4 regions of the Psychrobacillus sp. PGGUH221 genome follow, and region 4 is predicted to be linked to each of the others. Evidence: riboswitches for the same ligand, from Rfam matches in the RefSeq annotation. Region 4 holds a riboswitch; each other region holds the start of a gene.
What was found. Region 4 has a riboswitch for S-adenosylmethionine ahead of PGC35_RS10210 (acyl-CoA dehydrogenase family protein). Riboswitches for the same ligand answer to the same signal wherever they lie in the genome.
Positions count from the first base shown of each region.

Region 1 (7,795 bases), on a different contig from region 4:
TTTAGTAAATACAAATACAGATATAAAGAAGCTCTTTAATACAAGTGGTACTAAATATCGAGAAATGAAATTGAAGGACAAGCTTCCAAATATGACAGAAAAAGAACAAATCGAAACGCTCGTTTCAGATGGAATGCTTATTAAGCGACCAATTGTATATGATGGAGAGCATTTGACGCTAGGTTTTAAAGAAGAAGAGTTTGAACATATTTGGAAAAGCGTATAAAGTTGCTTGTTTTTACAATTGAAATGTGTGAATATTATAGAGGAATGTATATTTTTTTGAGAGGGGTATAACATGAGCACACCTAAAGAATTAAAATACTCAGAAGAGCATGAATGGGTAAAAACAGAAGACGGAAAAGTACGTATTGGAATTACACATTTTGCACAATCAGAACTTGGGGATATCGTGTTTGTCGAGCTTCCACAAGTAGGAGACGATATTAAAGCTGGAGATCCTTTCGGAAGTGTAGAATCAGTTAAAACTGTTTCTGAACTGTATGCTCCAATCAGCGGTAAAGTAGTAGAAGTAAACGCTGATTTAGAAGACAGCCCTGAATATGTAAACGAATCTCCGTATGAAAATGCATGGATGATCGTAGTTGAGCCTTCTGATGTAGCAGAAGTGGATGCACTATTATCTGCAGAACAATACGAAGAGTTAATTCAAGAATAATGGATTTAAAAAGGCGCCGGTTATTTACTGGCGCTTTTTCATATACTAGTATATATAATGTGCTGGGAGAGAAGCTAATGGCTAAGGTATTTAGTGAAAAAGTAATTCTTGTAGAAGGTAGATCAGATAAACTGAAACTTTTAACCATTCTTGCTGAAGCAACTGAAATTGTTTGTACGAATGGCACTATTTCTAATGTTAAATTAGAAGAAATCTTAAGTCCTTTAGAAGAATTGCCCATATATGCTTTTTTAGACTCCGATAAATCAGGAGAACAAATACGATCAGTAGTTAGAAAAGTATATCCAGAAGCAATTCATCTATATACGAATCCTGTATATGGTGAAGTTGCAAATACCCCGCTTGATGTTTTGGCTTCTATCTTACAACGTGCTAAGATTAAGGTGAAAAAAGAATTTTTATTATAGGATGATGTTTGTGAATGAATGGTCTCGAGAGGAATGGGAGCAAGCTAAAAATGCTCCTAATCTTTCTCTTTTATATATTTACACCCCAATGTGTGGGACATGCCAAGTAGCCTCTAAAATGATGAAGGTACTTAAAGAAATTGTCCAGTTACCAGTTGGACAGGCAAATATAAATTATATGAAAGGTTTAGCGATGGATTATGAAATTGAAAGTGTGCCATGTCTTTTAATTGCAAAAGAAGGAATTGTTTATAAAAAGGTTTATGCTTTCCAATCAATTCCTTATCTTTTAGATGTTATAAAAAGTGTTGACGACACCGAATTATCATGATAGAATTCGATTTATTGATAACAATTGAATAGTGTCGCTCTTATTAAGAGAGGTGGAGGGAAGTGCCCGATGAAACCCAGCAACCGTCATGTAAATGAAATGGTGCCAAATCACTCAAAGCGTAAATGCTTTGGAAAATGAGAGAATGGATGACTGTTATTTTGAATGATAACATACACCCCTTCTGCTCTTTTGCAGAAGGGGTTTTTTGATAGTAATAGTACTATCTATACAGGAGGGAAGATTTACGTGATTAGCTTAAAAGATATTTCGAAAAAATTTAGTACGAAGCAAGGTACCATTGTAGCTGTTGATAATGTAAATCTTACAATTAAGCAAGGTGAGATTTTTGGAATTATTGGATATAGTGGTGCAGGAAAAAGTACTTTAATCAGATTGTTGAATGGATTAGAAAAGCCGACTTCAGGGCAAATTGTTGTAAATAATAAAGAAATTACATCAATTTCAGAAGGTAAGCTTCGACAAGTTAGACAAAAAGTAAGCATGATTTTTCAGCATTTCAATCTTTTGTGGTCAAGAACTGTTGCAGAAAACATAGCTTTTCCTTTGGAAATCGCAGGAGTACCTAAAGAACAAAGAGCTACTCGTGTAAAAGAATTGATTGAGTTAGTAGGTTTAGAAGGCCGAGGAGATTATTATCCTTCTCAATTATCCGGTGGCCAAAAGCAACGGGTAGGAATTGCTCGAGCATTAGCAAATCGCCCAGAAGTGTTGCTTTGTGATGAAGCTACATCTGCACTTGACCCAGAAACAACGGATTCCATATTAGATTTACTGATTAGTATTAACGAAAGATTAGGTTTGACCATTGTACTAATTACACATGAAATGCAGGTTATTCAAAAGATTTGTAATCGAGTAGCAGTAATGGAGAACGGACATGTGGTAGAGGAAGGGGACGTGCTGGAAGTTTTCCAAAATCCCCAACAGCCCATAACAAAGAGATTTGTTACGCAAGTTTCTGAAAATAATCAATCTCAGCAGACGATTCAAAATTTACAAGAACTATATCCAAATGGCAAACTCATCAAGCTGGTTTTTGTTGGAGACCAAACGGAACAGCCAATTCTATCTAGACTCATTAAACAATTTGATTTGGAATTAAATATTGTTCAAGGGAATATTACACATACGAAAAGTGGAGCTTATGGAACATTGATTCTTCAGATTGACGGTGATGCATCGGCAATTGATAAAGCAATTCTATTTATTCACGAACAAAAAGTACACACAGAGGTGATCAACAATGATTAATACTTTATTTCCAAATGTTGATTGGCCAAAAATGTGGGAAGCGACAATGGAAACTCTTTATATGACTGCAGTTTCTACTTTATTAACATTTGTATTTGGTCTTGCACTAGGATTACTTTTGTTTTTAACAAGTCCGCATCAAGCATGGGCCAATAAACTAACAAATTGGTTAACGGGAGCATTTACTAATATCTTTCGTTCGATACCATTTATTATTTTAATCATATTGCTTATTCCATTTACGAAATTACTTTTAGGTACTATTCGTGGACCAAATGCTGCGTTTCCAGCTCTTGTTATTGGAGCTGCTCCATTTTATGCACGAATGGTTTTAATTGGATTAAGAGAAATAGATAAAGGTGTACTTGAAGCAGCTAAATCGATGGGTGCTAAAACTTCTACTATTATATGGAAGGTTTTATTACCAGAATCGATGCCAGCATTAGTCTCTGGTATAACAGTTACTTGTATATCACTAGTTGGATATACAGCAATGGCGGGAATTATTGGTGCTGGCGGCTTAGGTACGTTAGCATTCTTAGATGGGTTTCAACGCAGTAGAGAAGATGTAACGCTTGTTGCAACCATTTTAATACTCATTGTAGTATTTATTATTCAATGGATTGGCGATGCGATTACAACAAAGATAGACAAGAGATAATTGGTGTTAACGAGATAACTCGATCACATATAAAATAGGGGAAATAGAGAAGGAGAGAATTTATATGAAAAAGTTTTTAGCAGGAGCATTATTATCCGTTAGTGCATTAACACTGGCTGCTTGCGGTGGAGAAGAAGAAAGCAGCAAATTAGTAGTAGGAGCTTCAAACGTTCCTCACGCTGAGATTTTAGAACAAGCTAAACCAATATTAGAAGAACAAGGTATTGAACTTACTATTGAAACTTACCAAGACTATGTTTTACCAAACCAAGATTTAGAATCAGGAGATTTGGATGCTAACTATTTCCAACATATCCCCTACTTTGAATCACAAAAAGAAGAATTTGGATACGATTTTGAAAATGCCGGTGGAATCCATATTGAGCCAATCGGTTTATATTCTAAAAAATATGGCTCTATTGAAGAATTACCAGAAGGTGCAACGATCTTAATGAGTAATTCTGTTGCAGACCATGGTCGTGTTTTAGCAATGTTAGAGGCTCAAGGTTTAATCAAATTAGCTGAAGGTGTTGATAAAACAGCAGCTGAATTAACGGATATTGTAGAGAATCCAAAAAATCTTGAATTTGACGCTAACTATGAAGCTGCATTATTAGTGCAACTGTATGAAAATGAAGAAGGCGATGCAGTACTAATCAATTCAAACTATGCATTAGACGCTGGACTTAACCCAATGGAAGATTCTATTGCTATTGAAGACTCTGAATCACCATATGTAAACATCATTGCAGTTAAAGCTGGCGATGAAGATAAAAAAGAAATCAAAGCTCTAGTAGACGTTTTACACTCTAAAGAAATCCAAGATTTCATCGTTGAAGAGTGGGGCGGATCTGTAGTTCCAGTAAAAAAATAATTTAGAACGTAGCAGGCACTTTAAGTGTCTGCTTTTTTATTGTAGAGAAATTATTTGTAAATATGAAAAGTTATTTCTGACCGGATAGAAGGGTTTTGTGACCGTATAAATCCTTGTGATGGAGCACTGGCAATAATAGTAAATAAGTTTTCTGAAGAAAAAAATGTTTGAAGGTATGTTATCATGGGTATGTAAGTATTGTAAGTTTTAAAAAATCGAAAGGAATGATTCATTATCAATTTAGAAGAGTTGCCCTACACAGAACAAATGGACCACGCGTTTAGAGGAGTTCACGGTTTCGGATATACCGAATTACGAAATAGTCAGGATTTACGACTGATGGTTGAACAACGTAGACAGCGAGATCATGAGAAAAGTGTCCAACTAGTCGCGAAAATTGATGCTCAATCTTTTCGAGGTTAATAAAAGATAATAAAAATCCATGGAGAAACTTATTCTCCATGGATTTTTTGGGTTAAACACTATATTCATAGTGAAATCCATTCTCATTTGGATCAGCTTATTGAAAATTAGCAAAGAATAGTACTTTGTATGAATTTGCATAGATAAGAAAGTAAAATACAAGAAATACAATAGTTTTATAAACCTAAAGAGAAAGTATTTCAAAAGATTTGCATGGCAATAGACTTTGGGTTAAGATTAGAATGATAATAAATTAGAATGGTAAACCATTCGAAGTTACTTAATGGAGGTTATTACATGTCAACTTTAGTAATTAAGGATTTACACGTTGCTATAGACGGTAAAGAGATATTAAAGGGTGTTAATTTAACTATTAATACAAACGAAATTCACGCAGTTATGGGTCCAAACGGTACTGGTAAGTCTACTTTAGCATCTGCTATTATGGGCCATCCTAAATATGAAGTAACTTCAGGTTCAATTGAATTGGACGGGGAAGATGTATTAGAAATGGAAGTAGACGAGCGTGCTCAAGCTGGTTTGTTTTTAGCTATGCAATATCCAAGTGAAATTACTGGAGTAACTAATGCCGATTTCTTACGTTCTGCTATCAATTCACGCCGTGAAGAAGGCGATGAAATTTCATTAATGAAATTCATTCGTGAATTGGACAGCAAAATGGAATTTTTAGAAATGGATTTAGATATGGCTCAACGTTATTTAAATGAAGGATTCTCTGGTGGGGAGAAAAAACGTAATGAGATTCTTCAATTAATGATGTTAAAACCAAAATTCGCTATCTTAGATGAGATTGACTCTGGTTTAGATATCGATGCACTAAAAGTTGTTTCAAAAGGAATTAACGAGATGCGTGGAGAAGGTTTCGGAAGTCTAGTGATCACTCACTACCAACGTCTTCTTAACTACATTACTCCTGACCATGTACACGTTATGATGCAAGGTCGTGTAGTTAAATCTGGTGGTCCTGAGCTTGCACAAAAACTTGAAGCACAAGGATATGACTGGATTAAAGAAGAGTTAGGAATTGAAGACGAGACAGTTGGACAAGAAGCATAAGAAAGGGGACGAATCAGCATGACGGTTGAAACAAAATTGGCATTAACCGAGCAGGATATCCGCTCCTTTTCAGAAAGTAAACAAGAGCCAAGCTGGATGACAGATATTCGTCTAACAGCTTTTGGTGAGCTTGAATCACTTCCAATGCCAAAGCCAGATAAAACAAAAATCGATAACTGGAATTTCATTGAATTCCCTACACATACTGTAGAGAGCAATGTTTTTACTTCTTTAGATGAATTACCGGAAGAAGTGAAAGTACTTGTTAATACAGAAGAGCAAAAAAATATTTATATTCAACATAATAATACGCCAGCTTTTGTTTCTTTATCGGATGAACTAAAAGAAAAAGGTGTTATTTTAACAGATATTTTTACAGCGATCCGTGAAAATGCCGAACTAGTTCAAAAGTATTTCATGACAGATGGCGTAAAAGTAAATGAGCATAAACTCACAGCACTACATGCAGCACTTTTAAATGGTGGAGTATTCGTATACGTACCTAAAAATGTTGTGGTAGAAGAACCGATTCAAGTAATTTATTTACACGATAATAATACAGCATCTCTTTTCAACCATACGTTATTAGTTGCAGATGAAAATAGTGTTGTCACTTACGTAGAAAATTATCTATCGACTGTTGAACATACAAATGGCTTAGCTAACATTGTTTCAGAAGTTATTGCAAAGGATAATGCAAAAGTAACTTTTGGTACAGTGGATGTTCTTGCAGAAGGATTCACTACGTATGTAAACCGTCGTGGTGTCACTAGCCGTGATGCTGTTCTTGAATGGGCACTAGGTATGATGAATGATGGCGATACGATTTCCGAGAGCGTAACTCATTTAGTTGGGGATAACTCGCAAGGTCGTGTTAAAATGGTTGTTGTAGGTCGTGGGAAACAAAAACAAAACTTCACAACAAAAGTTATTCATTGGGGAAAACATTCGGATGGACATATTTTAAAACACGGTGTTATGAAAGATGAGGCATCATCTATTTTTAATGGAATTGGGAAAATTGAATATGGTGCTACAAAATCCAATGCAGTTCAAGAATCTCGTGTACTCATGTTAAGTGAAAAAGCACGTGGAGATGCCAACCCAATTCTATTGATTGACGAAGATGATGTAACAGCAGGTCACGCAGCTTCTGTTGGCCGAGTAGACCCACTTCAGTTGTACTATTTAATGAGCCGTGGTATTTCTAAACACGAAGCAGAGCGTCTAGTTATTCATGGATTCCTTGCTCCAGTAGTAAATGAATTACCTATCGAAGGCGTAAAGAAACAGCTGACGGAGGTTATTGAAAGGAAAGTTCGCTAATGCTCAGCAAAGAGATTCGAAGCTATTTTCCCATATTAAATCAAGAAATCAATGGTCATCCACTTGTCTATCTAGACAGTGGTGCCACTTCACAGAAGCCAGTGCAAGTTATTGAAGCGATTAAAAAGTATTATGAATACGAAAACTCAAATGTTCACCGTGGTGTGCATACATTAGGGAATCGTGCCACAGAAAGTTACGAAGGTGCACGAGAAAAAGTTCGAAATTTCATTAATGCTAAATCTACAAAAGAAATAATATTTACTCGTGGTACAACAACATCTATTAACACAGTTGCTAGAAGCTATGGCTTAGCAAATGTGAAAGAGGGCGATGAAATTGTCATCACGCATATGGAACACCATTCCAATATTATTCCTTGGCAACAACTTGCGAAAGATACAGGGGCAACATTAAAATACATCGATTTAGAAGCAGATGGAACATTATCATTAGAAAATGTCCGTGCTACTATCACAGATAAAACAAAAATTGTGTCTATCGTATACGTTTCGAACGTTTTAGGTACGATGAATCCAATAAAAGAAATTACTGAAATAGCACATGAACATGGTGCTATAATGGTCGTAGACGGTGCTCAAGCCGCTCCACATTTAAAGCTAGATGTTCAAAATTTGGATTGTGATTTTCTTGCATTTTCAGGTCATAAAATGTGTGGTCCGACAGGTATCGGGGTACTTTATGGTAAGCAGGAATTACT
Region 1 covers NZ_JAQMHQ010000009.1:49,151-56,945, reverse strand. Annotated here, with positions in the region: gene PGC35_RS15520 (arsenate reductase family protein) at 1-226, shown strand, start outside; gene gcvH (glycine cleavage system protein GcvH) at 299-679, shown strand; gene PGC35_RS15510 (toprim domain-containing protein) at 757-1,107, shown strand; gene PGC35_RS15505 (thioredoxin family protein) at 1,112-1,438, shown strand; SAM riboswitch class I at 1,476-1,582, shown strand; gene PGC35_RS15500 (methionine ABC transporter ATP-binding protein) at 1,688-2,713, shown strand; gene PGC35_RS15495 (methionine ABC transporter permease) at 2,706-3,374, shown strand; gene PGC35_RS15490 (MetQ/NlpA family ABC transporter substrate-binding protein) at 3,439-4,248, shown strand; gene PGC35_RS15485 (YuzK family famiily protein) at 4,498-4,671, shown strand; gene sufC (Fe-S cluster assembly ATPase SufC) at 4,969-5,748, shown strand; gene sufD (Fe-S cluster assembly protein SufD) at 5,767-7,074, shown strand; gene PGC35_RS15470 (cysteine desulfurase) at 7,074-7,795, shown strand, end outside.
Region 1: it holds a riboswitch for S-adenosylmethionine, as region 4 does, so the genes downstream of both, PGC35_RS15500 (methionine ABC transporter ATP-binding protein) here and PGC35_RS10210 (acyl-CoA dehydrogenase family protein) in region 4, are expected to answer to the same signal.

Region 2 (7,795 bases), on a different contig from region 4:
GATGGAAACGGAATATGAAGAAATATCGGAATTAAGCGCAGACGTTCAAAATAAAATTGTGGCTGAACAAAAACGTATCGCAGAAATTGCTAGAAAGGCTGCAGAAGAAAAGAAACGTAAAGCAGCTGAAGAAAGAAAACGTCAGCAATCGGCAAGTGGTTCTTCTGTAGCGATTCCAGAAGTTTCTTCGGGAGAATGGACAAAACCCACAAGTGGGAGGTTCACTTCAGGATATGGTTATCGCATGCACCCGATTTACGGTAAAGGTAAAATGCATTACGGAGTGGACTTAGCTAACTCAACTGGTACCCCTGTGGTATCAGCTGCAGATGGAGTCGTTTCCTATGCATCACCACTTAGTACATACGGGAATCTTATTATGGTTACACACTCAATTGATGGTCAAATTTATACTTCTTTATATGCTCATTTAAGTAGTATTAAAGTTAGTGTGGGACAAGAGGTTTCAAAAGGACAACTAATTGGGGGAATGGGAGCAACTGGGAATGTTACTGGAACACATTTACATTTTGAAATTCATAAAGGGAACTGGGAAGGTATGACAGCAAACTCAGTTAACCCACTTAGATATATTTCCTTATAAAAAACGGCTTCGGCCGTTTTTTTATTTTAATTGAATATCTGTCCAAAGTACCTCCGGAAACGATTGAAAACAGTATTAGAAGATGGAATTTGAGTTTTTCTTATTCCTCTATAGTTAAGAACGATTTGAACAATTAATTAGTATTTAACTTCATTTATGCGTATAATAGGAGCGATAGAATTCTTAAACTCTTGTACGTCTAACAAATTGAGTGGAGGAACAAAAGTGAAAAAAAAGATATTTGGGTTATTGATAATTGCGAGTTTAGTGGCTATTGCAACGATTACCTTTGTAAAAAGTAATACGGATAGAACTGAAGCAATTTCAAATGAGCAATTAGGTTCTGATCTTGCAACCAATCCAGCAAATGATGGTACCGGAAAAGGGGATGCTGCACCAGACTTTACACTTACGACACTTGATGGTAAAGAAGTGACATTGTCCGATTATAAAGGGAAAAAGGTAGTATTAAACTTTTGGGCTACTTGGTGTCCACCATGTAAAGCTGAAATGCCACATATGCAAAACTATTACGAAGATAAGGCTGAACAAGAAAATGTAGAAATCTTGGCCGTTAATTTGACAAGTTCAGATTCTGGACTTGATAAAGTGCAAGCTTTTCAAGAAGATTATGCTCTAAGTTTTCCTATACCTCTTGATGAAGAGGGTATAGTAGGTGAAACGTATCAAGCTATTACAATTCCTACTACTTATATGATTGATACGACTGGAACAATCCAAAATAAAATTGTTGGTCCAATGGACGAACAAATGCTTACAGACTTAGTAAGTAATTTAAAATAAAATCCGATTTTTGGGCAAGTATTAAACTCTTCTTTTCTCACATATATTAGTGGAAAAGTAGGAGGTATAGCTTGCGCAAAAGTCGGATTTTTTTATATGTTATTTTGTTTGTTATCTTACTAGGAATCTTTTATTTTTGGATTGTAAAACCAGCGAATGATCAATCAACAACTACTACGTCTATTAGTAACAATCAAGTCATCGATGAAGCTTTTCAATTAATTAGAAAAGAGGCCGTATTCGCCAAAAAAGAAAATATTCTTGTGGAAGGTGCAATTCGAGGGATGGCAGAGGCATTAGAAGATCCTCATAGCAGTTATTTGACTAAAGAAGAAGCGGTAGCTCAAGAGTCGTCACTAGCAGAAGAGAGAGTTGGAATAGGGGTAGAAATAACACTATCAGGTGGAAAATTCGTAGTTGTTTCCCCTCTCAAAGATTCTCCTGCTTATAGGGCTGGGTTAAAGCCACAGGATGAGATTGTTAGAGTGAATGGAGAAAGACTGGATGGTAAGTCCATGGCTGAACTTGTAAAATTGTTAAGTGGCGAAAAAGGAACTAGTCTTAAGATGACTGTTTATCGTTCAAGTGAAGAACGTCATGTAGAGTTACATATGAAGCGAGAAGTAATTGCGATGCACACCGTATCTAGTGAAGTTTATGAAGTCGAGGATTTTTCAATTGGTATTGTGACAATCTCTATTTTTGGAGAAAAAACAGGAGAAGAATGGGCTAAACAAACAAAGGCATTAGTAGATCGGGGAATAGATGGTCTTCTAATCGATGTAAGAGGAAACCCAGGTGGATATTTATATAGTGTGTCTTCCATTGTCAGTACCCTACTCGAAAATGGAAAAACATTCGCTTATATGCAAGATGCAAATGGAGTTTTAGAAATGTTGAATACAGAAAATAAGGAAAAGCCTTATCTAAATAAAATACCAGCTGTTTTACTGCAAAATGGTGGTAGTGCCTCTGCTAGTGAAGTATTAGCTGGTGCTTTAAAAGATAATAATCGTGCGATGATTGTTGGTGAAACAAGCTACGGGAAGGGAACTGTACAAGAATCTCATCCATTATCAAATGGTGGTAAATTAAAAATATCTACTCATAAATGGTTAACACCAAAACAAGAATGGATTCACCATAAAGGAATTCAAGCTGATTTGGAGGTTGAGCCAGAGGAACTATATACAATGGATATTAAATATCCTCACGGAGAATTCCGAGTCGGAGATTTCGGAGAGGAAATAAAGTATGTTCAAAATGTACTAGGTGCTTTAGGATATAATATTGGACGCAAAGATGGTTATTTTGATGAAGATACGATGGATGGAGTAGAAAAGTATCGACAAGAGAGAAGTTTAGAGCCTAGTTCCGATATAGATGATGCACTATTCCAATCTCTTTCTAAAACACTGATGGAATACAAAACTAGAAAAGAAAATGATAAGCAGCTACAAATGGGTATCAGTTATTTGGTTCATGAAATGAAAAAATAAGATTATTCCAAAATCCTATACGCAAAGACCTCCTCGTTTGTTACAATAATAGAACGAGTATTGTAATAGAGGGGGATGCGTATCGTGGAAGAAATAATTATCGAATTGGCGAAAGGAATTGGACGTTTTTTCCTTCACCCATCAATTTATATTACGCTTCTTTTCTCCATATTAATTGGTTATTTTCGTGTGAAGAGAGAGAGAAAGCATTTCCGTACTAGAATTCTCTGGGGGTGGACAGAAGCCAAGCATTTATTTGATGGTTATGTTTGGGCAATTATTCTTTCCATTATCAGTGTAGGAATAGGACTAGTCGTACCAACTTCTTGGTTATTTGTTTATAGCGCATGGATGATCTTGTTTGTTATATTATTTATGTACCAGCTTGGTTCTGCAATTTATTCAATGGCATTAGGAGCTGTTACGTTATATATTATGAATCTGTATGATTGGTCATTTAAAATCCTTTCGTGGAATTTAACTGGTATGGATTTTTTACAAAAATCTATCGTGACCATCGCTGTCTTAGCAGGGTTACTATTAATCATAGAAGGAATTCTTATACAAAAACACGGAGCACAAAATGCTTCTCCTAAACTAGTAAAAACACCAAGAGGAATTGAAGCAATTGAATATGTTACAAAACGGTTGTGGATACTACCTATTTTGTTAGTCATTCCAGGTGATGCGATTTCTTCTTATATTCCATATTGGCCGCAATTTACACTTGGAGGATCGACATTCTCATTGATTTTATTTCCCATTGTCATAGGATTCCAGCAAAAGAGCAGAAAAACACTTGCTGTAGAATTTTTCCCAAGCCTTGGAAAAAAAGTTTGGCAATTAGGAATTATCGTGGCTGTAGTAGCAGCAGTTGGCTATTTTATGCCTTTAATAAGTGGACTTGCATTGATTCTCGGAGCCATTGTAAGATTATTCATTTCCTACATAGCTTATAAAAAAGAAATGGCAGGAACGTTTGCTATCTCCCCGCAATCGGACGGTGTTATGATAGCCGGAGTCCTTGCTGACTCACCAGCAGAGAAAATGGGTCTATTAATCGGTGAGAAAATTGTCAAAGTAAACGGACAAAAAGTAACAAATGAACAAGAGTTTTATGAAGCAGTTCAAATAAATGCTGCACATTGTCGCTTAGAAGTACTAGATATTAGCGGAGAACTTCGTTTACGCCAACATATTTTGTTTAGACATGATCACTATCGTCTAGGCTTAATATTAGTAAGATAGGAGATAACTATGGAAACTTTATCAATATCAACTCAAGTTACATTAGCCATTTTTACTCCAGCATTGCTTGTTATTCTTTTTACACGTGTTACCTTTAATCATTATGTGGCATTATTATTAACCGTTGCTCTATTTGCCGCATCTGTCTATGCTGGTTACACGCATAGATGGTGGATTTATATTATTGATGCAGCATCGTTGACTTTAGGTTTTTGGTACGCAACACATATGAAAAGTCGAGACAAAAAGAAAAAATCCACCTCTTAAGAAGAGGTGGATTCAGACTATAGACAAACTCAAAGAAATTTGAAATTGTCTATAGTCTTTTTTTATTTACAATACATAGTAAGAAATCGTTGATTTCCGTTTCAGGCGCTACGCTTTCCACGGGCACGGCCTCAGCCTTCTCCCTTGCTCCTGCGCAAAGCTCGTCGCAAAAAACAATGCTCCTGCGCAAGCTCGTCGCAAAAATTAATTTCGCTACGCTCAGTCCGGGTGCTTCGGCTCGTGCTGTTCCCGTAGGAGTCTTCGCGCCTTCCACTCCAATCGACTAGTGTTGGCTAATTTAAAAAGTGGTGAGTTTCTAAATCTTCTAAGACGTTGAGGTGTTGAATATCATGATGACTAAAAACCAAATCAATGAACGTGAACAACTTGAAATGCTAACGATTGAGCAGATTGTACCGAAGGACCATTTGGTCCGTAAATTGGATGACACGATTGATTTCCATTTCATCCATTAGTAGAACATCTTTACTCTGCTACTGGGCGACCAAGTATTGATCCCGTTGTGTTATTTAAAATGACGTTTATTCAATATACATTTGGCATCCGTTCGATGCGCCAAACAATAAAAGAGATTGAAACGAATACTCCGGCACATTGATAACACCAAATGAAAATAAAACAATTCAATGAAAGACAATACATTCCAAAAAAATCCACCTCTTCTTAAGAGGTGGATTCAGACTGTAGACAGATTCAGCGGAAGCTTATGTGTATTGTATAGCAAATGCATATCCGATTAATCTTTATGTTGTTGAAACACACTTCATAATCCGAAAGATAAAGAATATAAATTACAATATCAATCTTTCAAATCGCAAACGCCCATACCATCTGCTTTTGCTTTACGAGCTAAGGATGCATTAAATTCTTTTCTGATTTGATGAAGTAGTTTTGCATCTGTTAATATTCGATAACCGGTTGTAGCTAAGACTTTAGCTCCCTTGATTAGTGCTTCATCCGCAGCTTTAGATTTGGCAGCTTCACGGAATTCTATTGTATGGGCGACTAAATCATCTGGTCCAATTTTAATGGATGGTCTTGCAGTTGGTACTACGTAGCTAATATTTCCAGCATCCGTAGAGTCATTGTAATGTTTACTTTCTGTGTATACGACTTCTCCAATAGCTTCAAATTCCGAATGAATAACCTCATCTAACACTGAATTTACTACAAAATCTTGCACCTCATTTTGAAAACGTTCGATTTTTACAGAAGTTCCTGTTACAAGTGTTGCTCCGTTAGCAAGGAATCGAACTTTTTCGGAGATTTCCTCTGTTTTTTTCCAATTCTTTGCGCTGACATGAATACGAGCAGAGGCAAAATAAGGGATAATGTTCGGTGAATCACCTCCATGCGTAATAATTCCATGTATGCTAACATCAGATGGTAATTGTGAACGAAGCGCATGGATTCCGTTGAAAAAATGAACGACAGCTTCCAATGCATTTATTGTTTTATTAGAAGCTGCTGTTGGGTGAGTAGCTTGTCCAATAAAATGAAAATCTAATGATTCCAGAGCAAGTGTTTCGCAACTTAAAGTAGTTTTGCTTGAAGGGCTAATTATTAAAGCCACATCTACATCTTCTAGATAACCAAGCCTTACAAAGTTTCCTTTTGAACTTCCTTTTGATCCACCTTCTTCTGCGGGAGTACCAAGGACGATTATTCTTCCACCGGTTTCGTTCAGCATTTCTGCTAGAGAGATGCTAGCAGCCACACTTGCCGTACCAATAATGTTATGTCCGTCGGCATGTCCAATTGAAGGTAAAGCGTCGTATTCTGCTAAAAAAGCAACAGTAGGTCCCTCGATACCGCTATCCTTAATCGCATAGAAAGACGTTTCATGACCTGCTATTCCTTTTTCGACTTGAAAATTTGCACTTTCTAATAAATCAATTAGCGTAGAACTAGCAAAAAATTCTTCGTTTCCAATCTCAGGGTTTTCATGTATTTGATGACTTATTTGAATATATACATTCTTGTTGTCTTCTATTAATTTATGGAGATAGTCTCTTTTTTCTACTAGGAAACTCACTTGTATCTGCTCCTTTTACATTTATTATTCATAACAAAAAAGAACTCTCCTAATCTTATCTTGTATGATAAGAAAAAGAGAGCTCTTCGTATAATCGAAAAACCTTCTTTTCTCATCTTTCAAGCAATAAATTGCTTGCAGGAATTGGCACAGTTTTCATTTTGAATCTGCTGCCGAAACGTCGTTGGGCCTGTCCCTCAGTTTCTCTCGATAAGAAAGTGATATTCTATGTAAATTTTATAAGAACTAATTCCAATATTAAGTAATTTATTCCTAGCAGTCAAGTAGTATTTAAAAGATAAGACTATATACAGCTAAAACACCAATTGTTCCTAATACTACAACCATTACATTTGAAAAAATAATGGCAAGTGCGAATGCCACAATGGCTCCAATAATTCCAAATAATAGATTACCTTCTTGAACATATAAAATAGCTGGGAAAATTAATGCTCCTAATACTGCAAATGGAATATTACGTAATACTCCTGAAACAACAGGAGGTAATTCTTTGCCTTCTAAAAAAGTTAACGGGAATGCTCGGGGAATATAGGTAACAATAGCCATTCCTAATAGCATCCACCAATACCATGCTTCCATTCCATTATGCTCCTTTCGTTAAGTTTTTTCCTCGTAGTCTAGTCCTCTTTTGATGATTGGCATATATAATTTCGACAAAAATAGAGGATGCTAGGGTAGCGACTAAAATAGCCCATCCTGTCGATAATAATTCTGTCCAGTAAAAAAATCCGTTTATAATAGCTGCAATGAGGGCCAGCATGACTACTTTGCGGTTTCCTCGCATAGAGGGTACTAGAAGACCAACGAACATTGCATATAGAGCAATCGACATGGCCGCTTGTAAAAATGCTGGTAGATTGGCACCTATAACATGTCCAACCGCTGTAAATACAACCCAACTACCATATGCGATAAGCGCAACACCAAATGCAAAAGAAGTATGTATTTTTTCATCTTTTTGAGTTGCTAATACGGAAAAAGATTCATCTGTAATCCCAAATGCATATATTCCTTTGACCCATCTTTTTTCACTATGCATCTTTTCATTGAGTGCAGCCGTCATTAAAAAGTGTCGAATGTTCACGACAAATGTATTTAAAACGATTAAAATAGGATCAACACCTTTTGCTATAAGCGTCAGTGACATATACTGAGCAGCGCCGGCGTAAACAAAAATACTCATTGCTGTTGCTTCAATAATGGAAAGTCCAGTGGTTTTTGCCAATAAACCAAATGTTAATGCAACTGGAAAATAGCCGATAGCAATACTCGTACCGGCTTTTAAACCCTTTACGA
Region 2 covers NZ_JAQMHQ010000001.1:256,385-264,179, reverse strand. Annotated here, with positions in the region: gene PGC35_RS01270 (murein hydrolase activator EnvC family protein) at 1-604, shown strand, start outside; gene PGC35_RS01265 (peroxiredoxin family protein) at 830-1,408, shown strand; gene PGC35_RS01260 (S41 family peptidase) at 1,480-2,907, shown strand; gene PGC35_RS01255 (PDZ domain-containing protein) at 2,983-4,155, shown strand; gene PGC35_RS01250 (CsbA family protein) at 4,165-4,422, shown strand; partial or broken gene PGC35_RS01245 (transposase) at 4,773-5,026, shown strand; gene PGC35_RS01240 (M20 family metallopeptidase) at 5,243-6,478, opposite strand; SAM riboswitch class I at 6,588-6,695, opposite strand; gene PGC35_RS01235 (AzlD domain-containing protein) at 6,770-7,078, opposite strand; gene PGC35_RS01230 (AzlC family ABC transporter permease) at 7,083-7,795, opposite strand, start outside.
Region 2: it holds a riboswitch for S-adenosylmethionine, as region 4 does, so the genes downstream of both, PGC35_RS01240 (M20 family metallopeptidase) here and PGC35_RS10210 (acyl-CoA dehydrogenase family protein) in region 4, are expected to answer to the same signal.

Region 3 (7,795 bases), on a different contig from region 4:
AAGTAATCTAATAGGTGCTTCTCTTTTTGCTGACGGGGCTGCTTGTGTATTAGTTTGTGGTGATGAAGTATTATTGAACACGCAGAAACGAGTACCTTCTATTATATATACTGCCTCTAAGTGGATGCCTGATTCCGAAAATGTAATGGGATGGGATATTAAAAATAATGGATTACATGTTGTTTTCTCAAAGAGTATACCTTCTATCATTTCAAGCTGGCTCGGTCCATTCATTCATGAATTTATGGAGGAACAACAAATTTCAGTAGACCAGCTTAAGAACTTTGTTGCTCATCCTGGTGGAAAAAAGGTATTGCATGCATACGAGGAAACACTTCAACTCGAGGAAAATCAAACAGCTATTTCACGTGATGTATTAAAAAAACACGGTAACATGTCTTCTCCTACTGTGCTTTATGTCTTAGAGCAATTTATGTTAAAAGATCATCATAAGGATGAAATGGGATTATTAGTAGCTCTTGGACCTGGTTTTTGTGGGGAAGCAGTCTTACTAAATTGGAGTGATTAACAACATGCTGTTATTTTACATTATTATTTCACTAGTAATCATTCAAAGAATAACGGAAGTATTTATAGCTAAACAAAATGAAAAAAAAATGCTTGCACAAGGTGCATATGAAGTAGGTGCTGCTCATTATCCATATATGGTAGCTCTTCACGTCAGCTTTTTTGTTAGCTTGATTGCAGAAGTTCTAATTTTTGAGCGAGGCATTTCTCCTCTATTCCCTTTATTTCTTCTAATTTTTTTATTTGTACAAGGTTTACGTATTTGGTGTTTAACAACTTTAGGTACTTTTTGGAATACGAAAATCATTATTTTGCCTGGAGCACGTGTTGTTTCTAAGGGTCCATATCTTTTTATCAAACATCCAAATTATGTGGTTGTGTGTATTGAAATTGTACTACTACCACTAATGTTTCAAGCTTATATGACCGCTCTTTGTTTTACTCTTCTAAATCTTGCTATGCTATCCGTTCGAATACCTTTGGAAGAAAAAGCTTTAAGTGAAGCTACTAATTATAATGAAGAATTTAAAAAGAAGATTTCAGCGTCTTAAACTGAAATCTTCTTTTTATTTATCTATTCATTTCATTATTTGCTGCTTCTTCTACTGCTCTAGCCACTAAATGATGCACCATAGGATCTAGAGGGTTTGGTATTAACTCACCAGGTTTAGTATGGCTCACAATAGCTTGTGCTGCTGCAATTAACATCGTGTATGTAATTTCCTTTGCACCTGCATCTAAAGCTCCTTTAAATATCCCTGGGAAGCCAATAACATTATTAACTGAGCGTCCGTCTGCTGCGAAGGCTGCTCCTGCTGCTATTGCAGCAGATGGCAAGATCTCTGGATTTGGATTAGATAGAGCTAAAATTATTTGACCCTTTCTTACCATTTCTGGCTTAATCAACCCTGAAACTCCAGTAGTTGCAATGATTATATCACAAGTCTCCATCATCTCTTCTAATGAAGCAATCGTTTGTCCACCATAATTAACCAATCGATTTTGAGCTTCTTCTTGTCGATCTAAACCATACACTTCTTCTACACCATAAGCCATTAGCATACGACAGATAGCCAACCCTGCAGCACCTAGTCCAACTTGACCAATTACCGCAGTTTTAGGATCAACTCCTGTTGCTTTGCATGAAGATAATATTGCAGCAAGTGCCACAACAGCAGTACCATGCTGATCATCATGCATTACTGGAATAGGTAGTTCCGCTTTAAGACGTTCTTCTATTTCGAAGCAATGAGGAGAACCAATATCTTCTAGTAATATTGCTCCAAATCCTTGATGTATATGCTTTACAGTTTCAACGATTTCATCTGGATCACTTGTATTTAATAGAATAGGTATTCCACTTAAACCAACAAACTGATCTAATAACACGGCTTTCCCTTCCATTACAGGCATCCCGGCTACTGAACCAATATTACCTAGACCTAAGATAGCTGTACCATCCGTAACGATAGCTACAGAGCTTCCAATGGATGTAAAATAATTTGCTTTCTCTGGATTATGTACAATTTCCATACAAACACTCGCTACACCAGGTGTATAAATTCTTTGTAAATCTCCTAATGATCGTACATCCAGCTGACTCTTCATCGCGATTTTTCCGCCTTCATGAGCTTTCAGTACATCATCAGTAACAGCATGTATCTTAACGCCATTTCCAATGGCTTCAATATTAGAAATAACTTGTTGCAGTTGTTCTTCCGATTTAAAAGTGATAGAAATATCACGAACAGTTGTTAAAGCACCGCTCTTTAACGTCGTAATATCACCAATATCTCCTTCTGCCATTCCAATTGCAGTTGCTACTTTTGCAAAATTACCCGGTCTAGAAGATGTTTCAACAATGAAGTTTCGTATAATATGTTGGTTTTGCATGTAAATTCTCCTTACTTTCTCTCATTCAATCATAAATTATAACATAAATATCTTTTATTCGTAATAAATATACGAAAGGTTTCATTGATTAGTATATTCCTTTGTAATAGCATCTCAACCAATTTTATATTACACTTCTAAACCCTAAAAATTCTCATTATATTACTGTTAAATTGAATTATTTATAGTCATACAATATAACCAATGGATCTTAGAACATTATTTATAAAGGCATGAGAATACTCAAAAATCTCTTCCCTTTCAGGTTCTTGATGCAAATCATGAAAGCAATTTTTCCATGACTTATATTGATACTCAGATAGGTCTTGCTTTTTAAACCACGCTGCAGTAGATGTGATATCTGCAATCTTATCTCTTTCAGCAGTCATTAGTAATACCGGAACATTCGGTACTGATTCCGTTGATTGTAAAATACTTTTCATAAGTAATTGGAGTTCTATGTACCAATCATTCGAGACGATTGTATGGTAAGTAGCATCATCAATAAATTGTTGATAAATATCATAGTTTCTCGTTAATTCCTTAAGCTGAATATCATGGTTAATCTTTTGTTGTACTGGTAATTTTGCCAGTGCATTTGTCCATTTAGATGGCTGTTTCTTTAATTGCAACCAAGGAGACGTTAAAATGACACCAGCATATTCTATTTGTAATTTGTGTAGCACTTTAATAAGCAGGGTTGCTCCAAGTCCATGGCCAAGAATAAAAATTGGTAAATTATAAGTAACGGCTACTTGTAAAGCAAGCGTTATATATTCTTTATATTGTTCAAAAGATTCATTATGTATTTTTTTTCCTCTTGTCTGTTCACCATGTCCTGGTAAGTCTCCCATTACAATATGACAGTTAGAACTTCTAAACTTTTCAATTAACCAAGCATATCTTCTATGATGTTCATATGCACTATGAACAATGACAATTACTGCTTTAGGTTTTTCTTCTGCTTCCCATTTCCACATGAACATCACCTCTTGTTTTGTTTTGTACCGAATGTCTACTTCAATTATTTGATTATTTTTCTTCATTTGATAACATTAATTATATTCTATTTACATAAGGAGCGTGAGCATATTGATTTATCCATTTAAAGGCAAATATCCAACAATAGATGAATCTGCATTTATTGCTGATTATGTCACAATTACAGGCGATGTGACAATCGGACAAGAGTCTACAATTTGGTTTAATACGGTAATCAGAGGGGACGTTGCTCCTACGATTATTGGACGAAGAGTGAGTATCCAAGATTTATGTTGTTTGCATCAAAGTCCTAATAACCCTCTTGTTATTGAAGATGAAGTGACAATTGGACACCAAGTAACGTTACATAGCTGTACTATTCGAAAAGGTGCGTTGATTGGAATGGGCTCTATTATTTTGGATGGAGCTGAGATCGGTGAAGGTGCATTTATCGGTGCTGGAAGTTTAGTAACCCAAGGTAAGAAAATTCCCCCTAATTCACTTGCCATAGGTAGTCCTGCAAAAGTTGTTCGGGAGCTGTCTAAGGAAGACAAAGAAGATGTGCAACGTATTATTCGTGAATACGTAGAAAAAGGACAGTATTATAAATCACTTCAAAAATAAAACTTATTTTCTTTAAAAAAGAGGCTATCCTATAACAGGAAGCCTCTTCTTTATTATTTGTTATAAACCAGCTTTTTGTCTTAACAAATCTGCTTTATCTGTTCTTTCCCATGGTGCATCAATGTCAGTACGACCAAAATGTCCATAAGCAGCTGTTTGCTTGTAAATAGGACGACGAAGGTCTAGCATTTTAATAATACCAGCTGGACGAAGGTCAAACAATTCACGAATATGTGAAACTAATTTTGCCTCTTCTACTTTTCCAGTACCAAATGTGTCTACTGCGATTGATACAGGTTGTGCTACACCAATTGCATAGGCAAGTTGTACTTCACAACGATCTGCAAGTCCTGCTGCAACAATATTTTTTGCAACGTAACGAGCAGCATATGCTGCAGAACGGTCTACTTTTGTTGGATCTTTACCAGAGAACGCACCGCCTCCATGACGAGCATATCCACCGTAAGTATCTACAATAATTTTACGACCTGTTAAACCTGCATCCCCTTGTGGTCCACCAATTACGAAACGACCAGTTGGGTTAATGAAATATTTAGTATTTTCATCAATTAAATTAGCAGGAACAATTGGATTGATAACTACTTCTTTTAAATCTTTTTGAATTTGTTCTAACGTTACTTCTGGGTGATGCTGAGTCGAAATAACAATTGTATCTATATGAACAGGATTGTTATTTTCATCATACTCCACAGTTACTTGTGTTTTACCATCTGGACGTAAATAGTCTAAAGTTTCGTCTTTACGAACGTCTGCTAAACGACGAGCCAACTGATGAGCTAAACTAATTGGAAGTGGCATAAGTTCAGGTGTTTCATTACATGCGTAACCAAACATTAAACCTTGGTCTCCTGCTCCAATTGCTTCAATATCAGAATCTGTCATAGATCCTTCACGTGCCTCTAAAGCTTGGTCAACCCCTTGAGCAATATCAGCTGATTGCTCATCAATAGAAGTTAATACTGCTGAAGTTTCAGAGTCAAAACCATATTTTGCGCGAGTGTAGCCGATTTCTTTAATAGTTGAACGTACAACTTTTGGAATATCAACATAAGTGGATGTTGTGATTTCCCCTGCAACTAATACTAACCCTGTAGTCACTGTTGTTTCACAAGCAACACGTGCGTTTGGATCTTCCGTAAGAATTGCATCTAGAATTGCATCTGAAATTTGATCACAAATTTTATCTGGATGCCCTTCTGTAACTGATTCAGATGTAAATAATCTGCGTTGTGTCATAGAATATTCCTCCTATATCCTGCGAGATCTCTCTCAAGAATTGATACGGTACTCATTCCCATGTCAAGCCATTTCAAATCAAATAGATTAAACTTGAAGCCGTTTCGGACTTGGCACACAAGGATAAAGGGCGATGTTATAAAAAAAACCTCTCACTCACGTTTGATTACATGAGGAAAGGCTATTAATATCATAAGCACCTTTCACTCTTATCAATCAAGGAATCTCACCTTGTCTCAGGTTGGGCACCTTTGCAATAGAAAAAATTACAGGTTGCCGGGTTTCATAGGGCCTGACCCCTCCACCAGCTCGGGATAAGAGTATCCGTTCAATTTACCATCATACGTAAGTTGTAACGAGAAGTCAATATTTATTTGTTGACAATTTATTCACAAACAAAAAATAATCAATCCATTAGTATAGACTATTAAGCTAAATGTGTTATACTAATTCACATATGAATGCTATATCCCTTTATTTTTTTAGGGAAAACAATAAAAAGGATGGTATACCAATATGAATTCAATCGATACTGTGAGTGAACTGAACGAATTGTTAGCTGGAGAGAATGTACACATTCAGTTATCAGTGCCGCAACTTGTGGAAAAAGCAACATCAAGAGGTGAGGCTGTTTTAACATCTACAGGAGCAGTGAAAGCAGAAACAGGTAAATATACAGGTCGTTCTCCACAAGATAAGTACATTGTAGATGAACCTATATCAAGAGACAAAATCGATTGGGGTCCTGTAAACCAACCAATTTCTTCTGAAATTTTCGAGTCACTCTATAAAAAAGTAACAGACTACCTTGCAACACAAGATGAACTATTTGTGTTCAAAGGATTTGCAGGTGCGGATAAGGATTCACGCTTAGGAATTCAAGTAATAAATGAATATGCATGGCACAATCTATTTGCCCATCAGTTATTCATTCGTCCTTCAGAAGAAGAACTGACAACCCATAAAGCAGATTTCACAATTGTCAGTGCGCCTAACTTTAAAGCAAATCCAGCAGTGGACGGTACAAAATCAGAAACATTTATTATCGTTTCAATGGAAAAACGCATTGTATTAATCGGTGGTACTGAATATGCTGGAGAAATGAAAAAATCTATATTCTCTATTATGAACTATTTGCTGCCAGAAGCAAACATTTTACCTATGCACTGTTCTGCAAACGTTGGTGAAGATGGTGATGTAGCATTATTCTTTGGTCTTTCAGGAACAGGAAAAACAACACTTTCTGCAGACGCAGGACGTAAATTAATCGGTGATGACGAACACGGTTGGTCTGATAATGGAGTATTTAACATTGAAGGTGGATGCTACGCTAAATGTATCGACCTAACTCGTGAAAATGAGCCTCAAATTTTTGACGCGATTACATTTGGAACGGTTTTAGAAAACGTCGTAGTAGATGCTGAAACACGTATCGCTAATTATGCTGATAATTCTTTAACTGAGAATACACGTGCTGCATACCCAATCCAAAATATTGAAAATATAGTAGACCCATCTGTAGCTGGTCACCCAAATACAATTATTTTCTTAACTGCTGATGCTTTCGGCGTATTGCCTCCAATCAGTAAATTAACGAAAGAACAAGCAATGTACCACTTCCTAAGTGGATTCACGTCTAAATTAGCAGGTACTGAGCGTGGAATAACTTCTCCACAACCAGCTTTCTCAACTTGCTTCGGTTCTCCATTCCTACCATTGCATGCAACTGTTTATGCTGAAATGCTTGGGAAGAAAATCGATGAACACGGTGCACAAGTATTTTTAGTAAACACTGGCTGGACTGGTGGAGAATACGGTGTTGGAAGCCGTATGAAGCTTTCTTACACACGTACAATGGTTCGTGCTGCAATTGAAGGTAAGCTAAATGAAGTAGAAACAGAAACTGACGCAGTATTTGGCTTATCAATTCCTACACAAGTAGAAGGTGTTCCTTCTGAAGTATTAGTACCACGTAATGCTTGGGAAGATAAAGCTGCATACGACCAAAAAGCTAGCGAGCTTGCTCAAGCGTTCCGTGAAAACTTTAAAAAGTTTGGAACTGTATCAGAAGATATCACGCTAAAAGGTGGACCTTTAGCATAATAAAAAATGCAAAGCTGCTTAATGTAGTTTTCCAAAGAATAAAGAGGATGTCCCATTCATATGGTGACATCCTCTTTTTTAGTCTGCATAATCATCATAATAATGCGTTATAACCGAAGGAGAAAAGATGGATATAAAATTCTTCGCCTCTTCTTCGTCTACCTTATATAATATGATCTCTGATCCATAATGACTTATTTCTAACCGTTCATCACCGTCTACGTGAAAGAACATAGCGAACCATTTCAATCCACCATTTACGTCAATTGTATGACTTCTAAAAAAAAGTCGATTATCCTCATTCAGATTAATTGTTAATACCTTCATTAATCCTTCATCCATTACCGAAATAGCTCTGGCACTTAATTCTTCAATCGCAGCTAATTCTTCTTTCCAACAATGAATGACG
Region 3 covers NZ_JAQMHQ010000007.1:15,241-23,035, reverse strand. Annotated here, with positions in the region: gene PGC35_RS12685 (type III polyketide synthase) at 1-529, shown strand, start outside; gene PGC35_RS12680 (isoprenylcysteine carboxyl methyltransferase family protein) at 534-1,079, shown strand; gene PGC35_RS12675 (NAD-dependent malic enzyme) at 1,099-2,421, opposite strand; gene PGC35_RS12670 (alpha/beta hydrolase) at 2,610-3,467, opposite strand; gene PGC35_RS12665 (gamma carbonic anhydrase) at 3,514-4,026, shown strand; gene metK (methionine adenosyltransferase) at 4,087-5,283, opposite strand; SAM riboswitch class I at 5,490-5,604, opposite strand; gene pckA (phosphoenolpyruvate carboxykinase (ATP)) at 5,800-7,386, shown strand; gene PGC35_RS12650 (hypothetical protein) at 7,465-7,795, opposite strand, start outside.
Region 3: it holds a riboswitch for S-adenosylmethionine, as region 4 does, so the genes downstream of both, metK (methionine adenosyltransferase) here and PGC35_RS10210 (acyl-CoA dehydrogenase family protein) in region 4, are expected to answer to the same signal.

Region 4 (7,795 bases):
TGAAACTAGAAATATTTTGAAAGAGGTGTTGACTTGAATATCATTGCATGGACGATTATTGCTTGTGAAGTAGGATTTTGGGTCGTTATTTTACTTGGACTAATAACTAGATATATATTAAAACGTGAACGACTTGGACTTTTCTTTCTTGCTCTTACCCCATTAATTGATTTGATTCTTCTCGTTATTACAGCTACTGATTTATACAATGGGGCAACTGCAACGATGGCGCATGCTATTGCAGCGATTTATCTAGGAACATCAATTGCCTTTGGAAAAAGTATGATTCGATGGGCGGATGAGAAGTTTCTGTATTATATAAAAAGGCAAGGAACCAAACCAGTTCGTAAAACGGGGTTAGAATACGCGAAGCATTCGATGTTAGGTACTCTTCAACATCTCCTCGCCTATATTATTGGCGGAGGATTGCTCCTTGTTTTAATTTATTTAATCGATGATCCTTCAAGATCTGAGGCTTTGTCAGGTACATTAAAGGTTTGGAGTATCGTGCTTGGCATTGATTTTGTCATTTCCATCTCTTATTACATTTGGCCTCGCACGGCTAAGCGATAAACCAATCTATTTTCGTTTTGTCGCATTCCGTTTTCTTAAACTATTGTAAACTGGAAAGGCAAGTCCCATTGATGGACTTGCCTTTTCTTATTTATACTGCTCGATCCCAGTAACGGTGTTTAGCTATTAAATTTACGAAACTTTCAACAAAGCTGTTTCCGGTTTCTTTTGTGAGCACACCTAGTTGTCCTGTCAGTCTAAGTTCATCTAACAATTGTTCACCATCAAATGTTGCTCCGATTGGTTTATAGTGAGTATATGCTTCTTTGATGAAATAAGCCGCTTCTTTATTAAACATGGCCGTCTTACCTTGCGAACTTACCACATAAACAGCATCAAATAAAACCGAATCGGCAGTTAGGAAAGTATGATCTACAGGTAACAGGGAACCATCTGCTCCTGCAACTGCTCCTCCATGATCACTTACAACCTCGGGCTGTGTTCCGCTTGCTTTTAAACTATCTAAAATAGCTGCAAGATTTGCGTCAAATCCATCTCCTACTAACACTGCGATTTTACGTGTGTCGGGTTTCATCATTGTATTCAGCTGACTTAATGCTGGAGATGATTTGCTGTTCTTTGTAAGATCGCTCCCTTGCACGACTAAGCCTAGGTTTTCTCCTACTTTCGTAGCCAATTCCAAGTCAACGTTTGCCAACATCTCTAATACTTGTTGACGTACTGATATTTCTAGACATTTTCCGAGCTCAAAGCTAAATGCATTTATTATATGAATTCTTTCGGGACTACTCATACTATTCCAAAACAGAGTAGCTTGAGAAAAATGATCTTTAAAGCTTTCACTTCGGGCACGTACCTTGCGTGCATCAATTTTCTCCTGATAGTGTGCATATCCACCATCCGCTTCACTTACAGGAGCTGGAGTATTTCCTGCTAACGAGTTTTTATGATAGCTCACTCTTCCTACATTAATTGTTTGTCTACCATATCCATCTCGTTGGTTATTATGGAATGGGCAGACTGGACGGTTAATCGGTAGCTCATGAAAGTTAGGGCCACCAAGTCTTATCAATTGTGTATCCGTATAGGAGAACAACCGTCCCTGTAGAAGTGGATCGTTTGTAAAGTCGATCCCAGGAACTACATTACCAGGATGGAAGGCAACTTGCTCCGTCTCTGCAAATACATTATCTACATTGCGATTCAACGTCATCTTACCAATAATTTTTACAGGTACTTCTTCCTCTGGCCATATCTTTGTCGGATCTAGAATATCAAAATCAAAATTAAATTCGTCATCCTCCGTAATTAACTGTACGCCAAATTCGTACTCTGGATAGTTTCCATTTTCAATTGACTCATATAAATCACGACGATGGAAGTCAGGATCTTTCCCATTTATCTTTTGTGCTTCGTCCCATACGACTGAATGAACACCTAGTACTGGCTTCCAGTGGAATTTTACAAAATGGGACTTTCCTTCTTCATTTACAAATCGGAATGTATTTACGCCAAACCCTTCCATCATTCGGAAACTGCGAGGAATGGCTCTATCCGACATCGCCCACATAATCATATGAGCTGACTCTTGATTGTTTGCGATGAAGTCCCAAAAAGTATCATGCGCAGTTGCAGCTTGTGGAATCTCGTTATGCGGTTCTGGTTTTAACGCATGTATTAAATCAGGAAACTTAATGGCATCTTGGATAAAAAATACAGGAATATTGTTTCCTACTAAATCGTAATTTCCCTCTTCTGTATAAAACTTAGTAGCAAAACCACGTGCATCACGAGCAAGCTCACCCGATCCACGAGATCCTGCTACGGTCGAAAACCTTACAAAAACCGGTGTTTTCTCACCAGGTGTTTGCAAGAATTTCGCTTTTGTATAAGGTTGTAAGGATTCATATAATTCAAATACTCCATGTGCAGCATAGCCACGAGCATGAACAATTCGCTCTGGAATCCGTTCATGATCAAAATGGGTCATTTTTTCACGAAAATGAAAATCCTCTAAGAGAGTAGGACCACGTTCGCCTGCTTTTAAAGAAAATTCATCCTCTGAAACTTTTAATCCATGGTTCGTAGTAAGAGACTTATCTTTATCATCTACACGAAACTGTTCTAATTGTTCATTTTTACTGTTCTCATTTACTTTTTTATCCAAGCTTATTCCTCCTCTATTAAATTCATCACATACATACAGTTCCCCATAAAATGATGAAGAAACATCTTTTGTTTAATTTGAATAAAATATTCACAAAATATATTAATTCCTATCTGTTTTGTATAATTTAGCATTGACTTCACTCAATTAACGTAGTAAACTCATTTCAACAACTCCATATTACTTATCAAGAGAAGCAGAGGGACTGGCCCTATGATGCTTCAGCAACCGCTAATTATGGCATGGTGCTACATCCAGCAAGAAACGTCTTGAGAGATAAGTGTACATAATATACATGAAACTCTTTTCGTTTTGAAAAGAGATTTTTTTTCATTTAATTCATACTTTAACAATAAGAATAGTACGTTACTTATTAAAGGAGACGAACACTGTTGAGTAATATATTTATCAAAACTGAAAAACAAAAAAAATGGCTTGATCTATTGCATCAATTTGAGGAGAAATTTAAAAGTAAGTCCGCAGAAATTGATGAACTTTCCATTTTCCCTTTAGAAAATGTAAAGGACTTAGTGGGGATTGGTTATGCAAGCCTTACATTACCTTTAGAGTTAGGAGGAGAAGGATTCTCTGTTTATGACATGGTTCTTTTGCAAGAAACACTTGCAAGCTATGATGCTAACACTGCCTTGTCTATGGGTTGGAGTTTAGGTGTTGTCGGTGAGTTGTACGAGAAAAGTCTTTGGAAAAAAGATAAATTAGACTTTTTCGCAAATGAGGTTATTAACGGTGCACTAATAAATCGTTCTGCAAGTGAGGCGCAAACAGGCAGCCCCACCCGCGGAGGACGCCCAGGTACAACAGCTGTAAAAAATGGAGACACGTGGGTAATAAATGGTCGGAAAATTTTCACAACGGCTTCTCCAGTTCTTTCCTATTTTTTAACCTCTGCTTGGATAGAAGAAAAAGAAAAAGTAGGTTTCTTCCTAATCAATAGAAGTCTAGACGGTGTATCCATCGAAGAAACATGGGATGTCGTATCGATGCGTGGAACAAGTAGCAACGATTTACTATTAGATAATGTAGTTGTCCATGAATCAGATCTAGTTGAACTGCCAGAGTTTGCGAGCGGAGGGAAAATAAATGGCTGGTTACTCCATATTCCAGCTACCTACCTAGGAGTTGCACAAGCAGCTCGCGATTACGCAGTTAACTTTGCTAACACACATTCTCCAAATAGTTTGAATGGTCCTATTGCGCAGTTACCAAATGTTCAACAGCTCATTGGCGAGATAGATTTAGAGCTTACGAAAGCACGATTTGTCATTTATGGAGCAGCTTCTTCCTATGACAACGAAGCTACAAGACATTTACTGACAAATGAAGTAAGTGTTGCAAAGCATATTGTGACAAACTCTGCTATAACAATCGTTGATAAAGCGATGCGGTTAGTTGGAGCGAAAAGTCTGCAAAGAACCAATCCATTACAACGCTACTATCGTGATGTTCGAGCCGGACTACATAACCCTCCGATGGATGATATGACGATTAAAAAACTAGCACTAACTGCATTGGAAGAAGAAAAAAACAAAAATAATTAGTTAAATAAGGGGAATGGTGAAAATGAAATTTAAAAAGTATTTAAAATTAGCAGCAGTCGGATTGGCATCCGTAACGATTTTATCAGCATGTGGATCAAATGATGATACAAGCGCAAGTACCAGTACTAAAAGTAACGGAGATGTACGTAAAGTAAAAGTAGCATACGACCAAGCTTCTAAACCAATTTCATGGCAAGATGAAAAAGGAAACGCGACAGGTTATGATGTAGAAGTGATGAAGTTAGTAGATGAGCTTCTACCTGAATATGAATTTGAATACGTGGGAACAACAAGCGATGATTTATTGATTGGAGTGGAACAAGGGAAATACCAAGTAGGTGTTAAGAATGCATTTTGGACGGAAGAACGTACTGCAAAATTTATCTTCCCTCAAGAATTCCTTGGTTTAAGTAGTACAGGTCTAGTCTTGAAAAAAGAAAATGAACAGATTAAATCATTAGAAGATTTTGCTTCAGCAGAACTTTCACTAGCTCCAATCGCAGCAAATAATGCACAATACACAATCATTGATGAGTACAACAAAGAAAATCCAGACAATCCGGTTAAACTCGAAGCTGGAGATGCGTTTACAGTAGACGTAGTTCAATGGGTGAATGAAGGACGCGTGGATGGTGGTATTACATTGGAAGGTGTCTTTGAAAAACAAGTACTCGCAGAAGATGGTCCATACTACAACTTAAAAGATGAAGTTGTTTACAACGAGTTCGCAGTAATTAAAACTTGGCCATTATTCAACAAAAAAGAACAAGAATTTGCTGATGCATACGACAAAGCTATCAAACAATTAAAAGAACAAAAGAAAACTAGCGAGCTTAGCACAGAATTCTACGGTCGAGACCTATTTGAAGTATTGGATAGCGTAAAACGATAATTACAATATTACGATGAAGGCTGTTGCGCGTAGCATACGTCAACGGCCTTTACCATTTCGCATAGGGGGAAGATTGAGCAAAATGGAAAAATATTTTGATGTTTCTTATATATGGAGTTCCCTTCCAGCATTGCTTCCGTTTTTGAAAGTTACTTTTCTAGTAGCTGGATTATCTATTATTTTTGGAACCTTCTTTGGTTTTATCCTTGCAGCGATGAAACTAGGGAAAAATAAAGTAGGTAAAAAACTAGCTAATTTATATACAACTATTTTAAGGTGCACACCTTCTATTGTTCTTTTGTTTTTAGTGTATTATGGTGTACCTGCATTAGCTGAAAACTTTGGGATTTATTTGCAGGACCTTCATACAGGAGTATTTGTAGTTATTACATTTACTTTGCAGTTTGCCGCTATTATGTCGGAAGTTATTCGTTCTGCATATGAGTCTATTGAAAAAGGTCAATATGAAGCTGCTGTTAGTGTTGGTTTAAGTCCCTTTCAAGCATATCGCCGTATTATTTTCCCACAAGCTCTTGTTGTGGCATTACCTAACTTTGGGAACGGGATGATCGCGCTCCTTCAAGAAGGTTCATTAGCTTATACAATTGGATTAATAGATATAGTCGGCAAAGCAAATTTAATTATTGCCGCTAACTATAATTCTCATGCTTTAGAAATATTTATTGCACTAGCTTTAATCTACTGGATATTATCTATCCTAATAGAGAAACTCTTTGCACAACTAGAAAAAATGTTTAGTAAGGGCAAGCAAACAATTAAAACGACGTAAGGAGTGTTCGAAATGTCGGAAGGTTTAAATTATGAATTTTTAATAGATACGTTCTTTGTTGCATTATCCGGTGTGCCAGTCACTCTACTCGTTACAGTTGTAGCATTGCTCATTGCACTCCCTGCAGGTTTTTTGTTGGCATTAACAAGAATCAATCAAGTACCTGTAATAAATAGAATTTCACAAGTATATGTATCTTTTGTTCGAGGAACCCCCGTCATAATTCAAATTTTTATTGTTTATGCTAGCGTTCCGTTAATTTTAACTTCTCTGTTCGAAAAGTATCAAATTAACATAAAAGTATATGAAATTAATCCAATTTGGTACGCGTTTATCGTCTTTTCTTTTAGCACAACAGCAATTTTAATAGAGGTTTTCCGCTCTGCATTAATCACTGTAAATAAAGGTCAATTGGAAGCAGCGCAATCTGTTGGTTTAACAAATTTTCAGGCCTATAGACGAATAGTTATTCCACAAGCATTAGTAGCTGCCTTACCTAACATTTGTACCGCAACTGTAAACTTAATCAAAGCTACTTCTCTCGGCTATGCCATGTCCCTACAAGAGATTACATTAAAGGCAAAAGTGGAAGCGAATGTTGGCTACAACTATGTGGAAGCATATATCGATATCTTTATCGTCTATATCATCCTTTGTAGCCTAGTAGAATATGGGTTCAAGTTATATGAAAAACGATTACGTAAGTATAAATACGCAAGTGCTTGATAAGGAGGCGTTCTAATGTTAGAAATTAAAGATATTCACAAGTCTTTTGGTAATAACGAGATATTAAAAGGAGTCGATTTGAAGATCGATAAAGGGGACGTAGTTGTCATTTTAGGACCGAGCGGTTCTGGAAAAACGACATTGCTTCGCTGTATAAATTTTTTAGAAAAAGCAGATAGCGGCAAAGCAGCTTTTGGAGATTTACATGTCGATCTACATTCTGCCTCTAAGAAAGATATTCAAATAATTCGGCAAAAAACAGCTTTTGTTTTCCAAAATTATAATCTATTTAATAATAAAACTGCTTTAGAAAATGTAACAGAAGGATTAATCATTGGACGCAAAGTGCCAAAGGTTGAAGCTGTAGAGATAGGAAAGAAAGCACTAGATAAAGTTGGGTTATCTGATAAATACGATTCCTATCCAAGCCAACTGTCAGGTGGACAACAACAGCGTGTAGGTATAGCACGTGCAGTTGCATTAAACCCAGATATTATTTTATTCGATGAACCTACGTCAGCCCTTGATCCTGAGCTTGTTGGTGAAGTGTTAACTGTTATGAAAAACATTGCTAATGAAGGAACCACTATGCTCGTAGTAACACATGAAATGTCCTTTGCAAAAGACGTTGCTAAACGAGTTATCTTCATGGATGGAGGCGTCGTAGTTGAGGAAGGTACACCTCATGAAATATTCGTAAGTCCAAAAGAAGAGCGTACAAAAAAATTTCTAAAGCGTGTGTTACCAGAGGATTATACTTTTTATATTTAAATCTACATGTGAAAAATCAGCACCCTTGTCAACGGTGGGCCAATGTTCCGAAACTATCGTCCACTAAAATAAATAGAGTGGGATGAAGAAACCCCCTCTTCATCCCACTCTATTTATTTTTTAGGCGCAAAAGACAATCTATTATCAGAAAGTGCCTCTTGAAGCTTTTTAAAAGCATTCTGACCAATACCGTGCAAATCCATAATTTCTGCTTCAGAGTACTTCGATAATTGTTCCAAGGTTTCAATATTTGCCCCTGCAAGCGCTCGTTGTGCTGGCTTTGCTAGGATTTTTTGAAAATCACTTTGGTTCGTCATCTCACTCTCTCCTCTTTGTGGAGGTTAACCCATAATATT
Region 4 covers NZ_JAQMHQ010000005.1:201,002-208,796, forward strand. Annotated here, with positions in the region: gene PGC35_RS10200 (hypothetical protein) at 34-573, shown strand; gene PGC35_RS10205 (catalase) at 665-2,701, opposite strand; SAM riboswitch class I at 2,883-2,984, shown strand; gene PGC35_RS10210 (acyl-CoA dehydrogenase family protein) at 3,091-4,260, shown strand; gene PGC35_RS10215 (transporter substrate-binding domain-containing protein) at 4,283-5,152, shown strand; gene PGC35_RS10220 (amino acid ABC transporter permease) at 5,235-5,942, shown strand; gene PGC35_RS10225 (amino acid ABC transporter permease) at 5,955-6,668, shown strand; gene PGC35_RS10230 (amino acid ABC transporter ATP-binding protein) at 6,684-7,439, shown strand; gene PGC35_RS10235 (helix-hairpin-helix domain-containing protein) at 7,553-7,756, opposite strand; gene fabI (enoyl-ACP reductase FabI) at 7,781-7,795, opposite strand, start outside.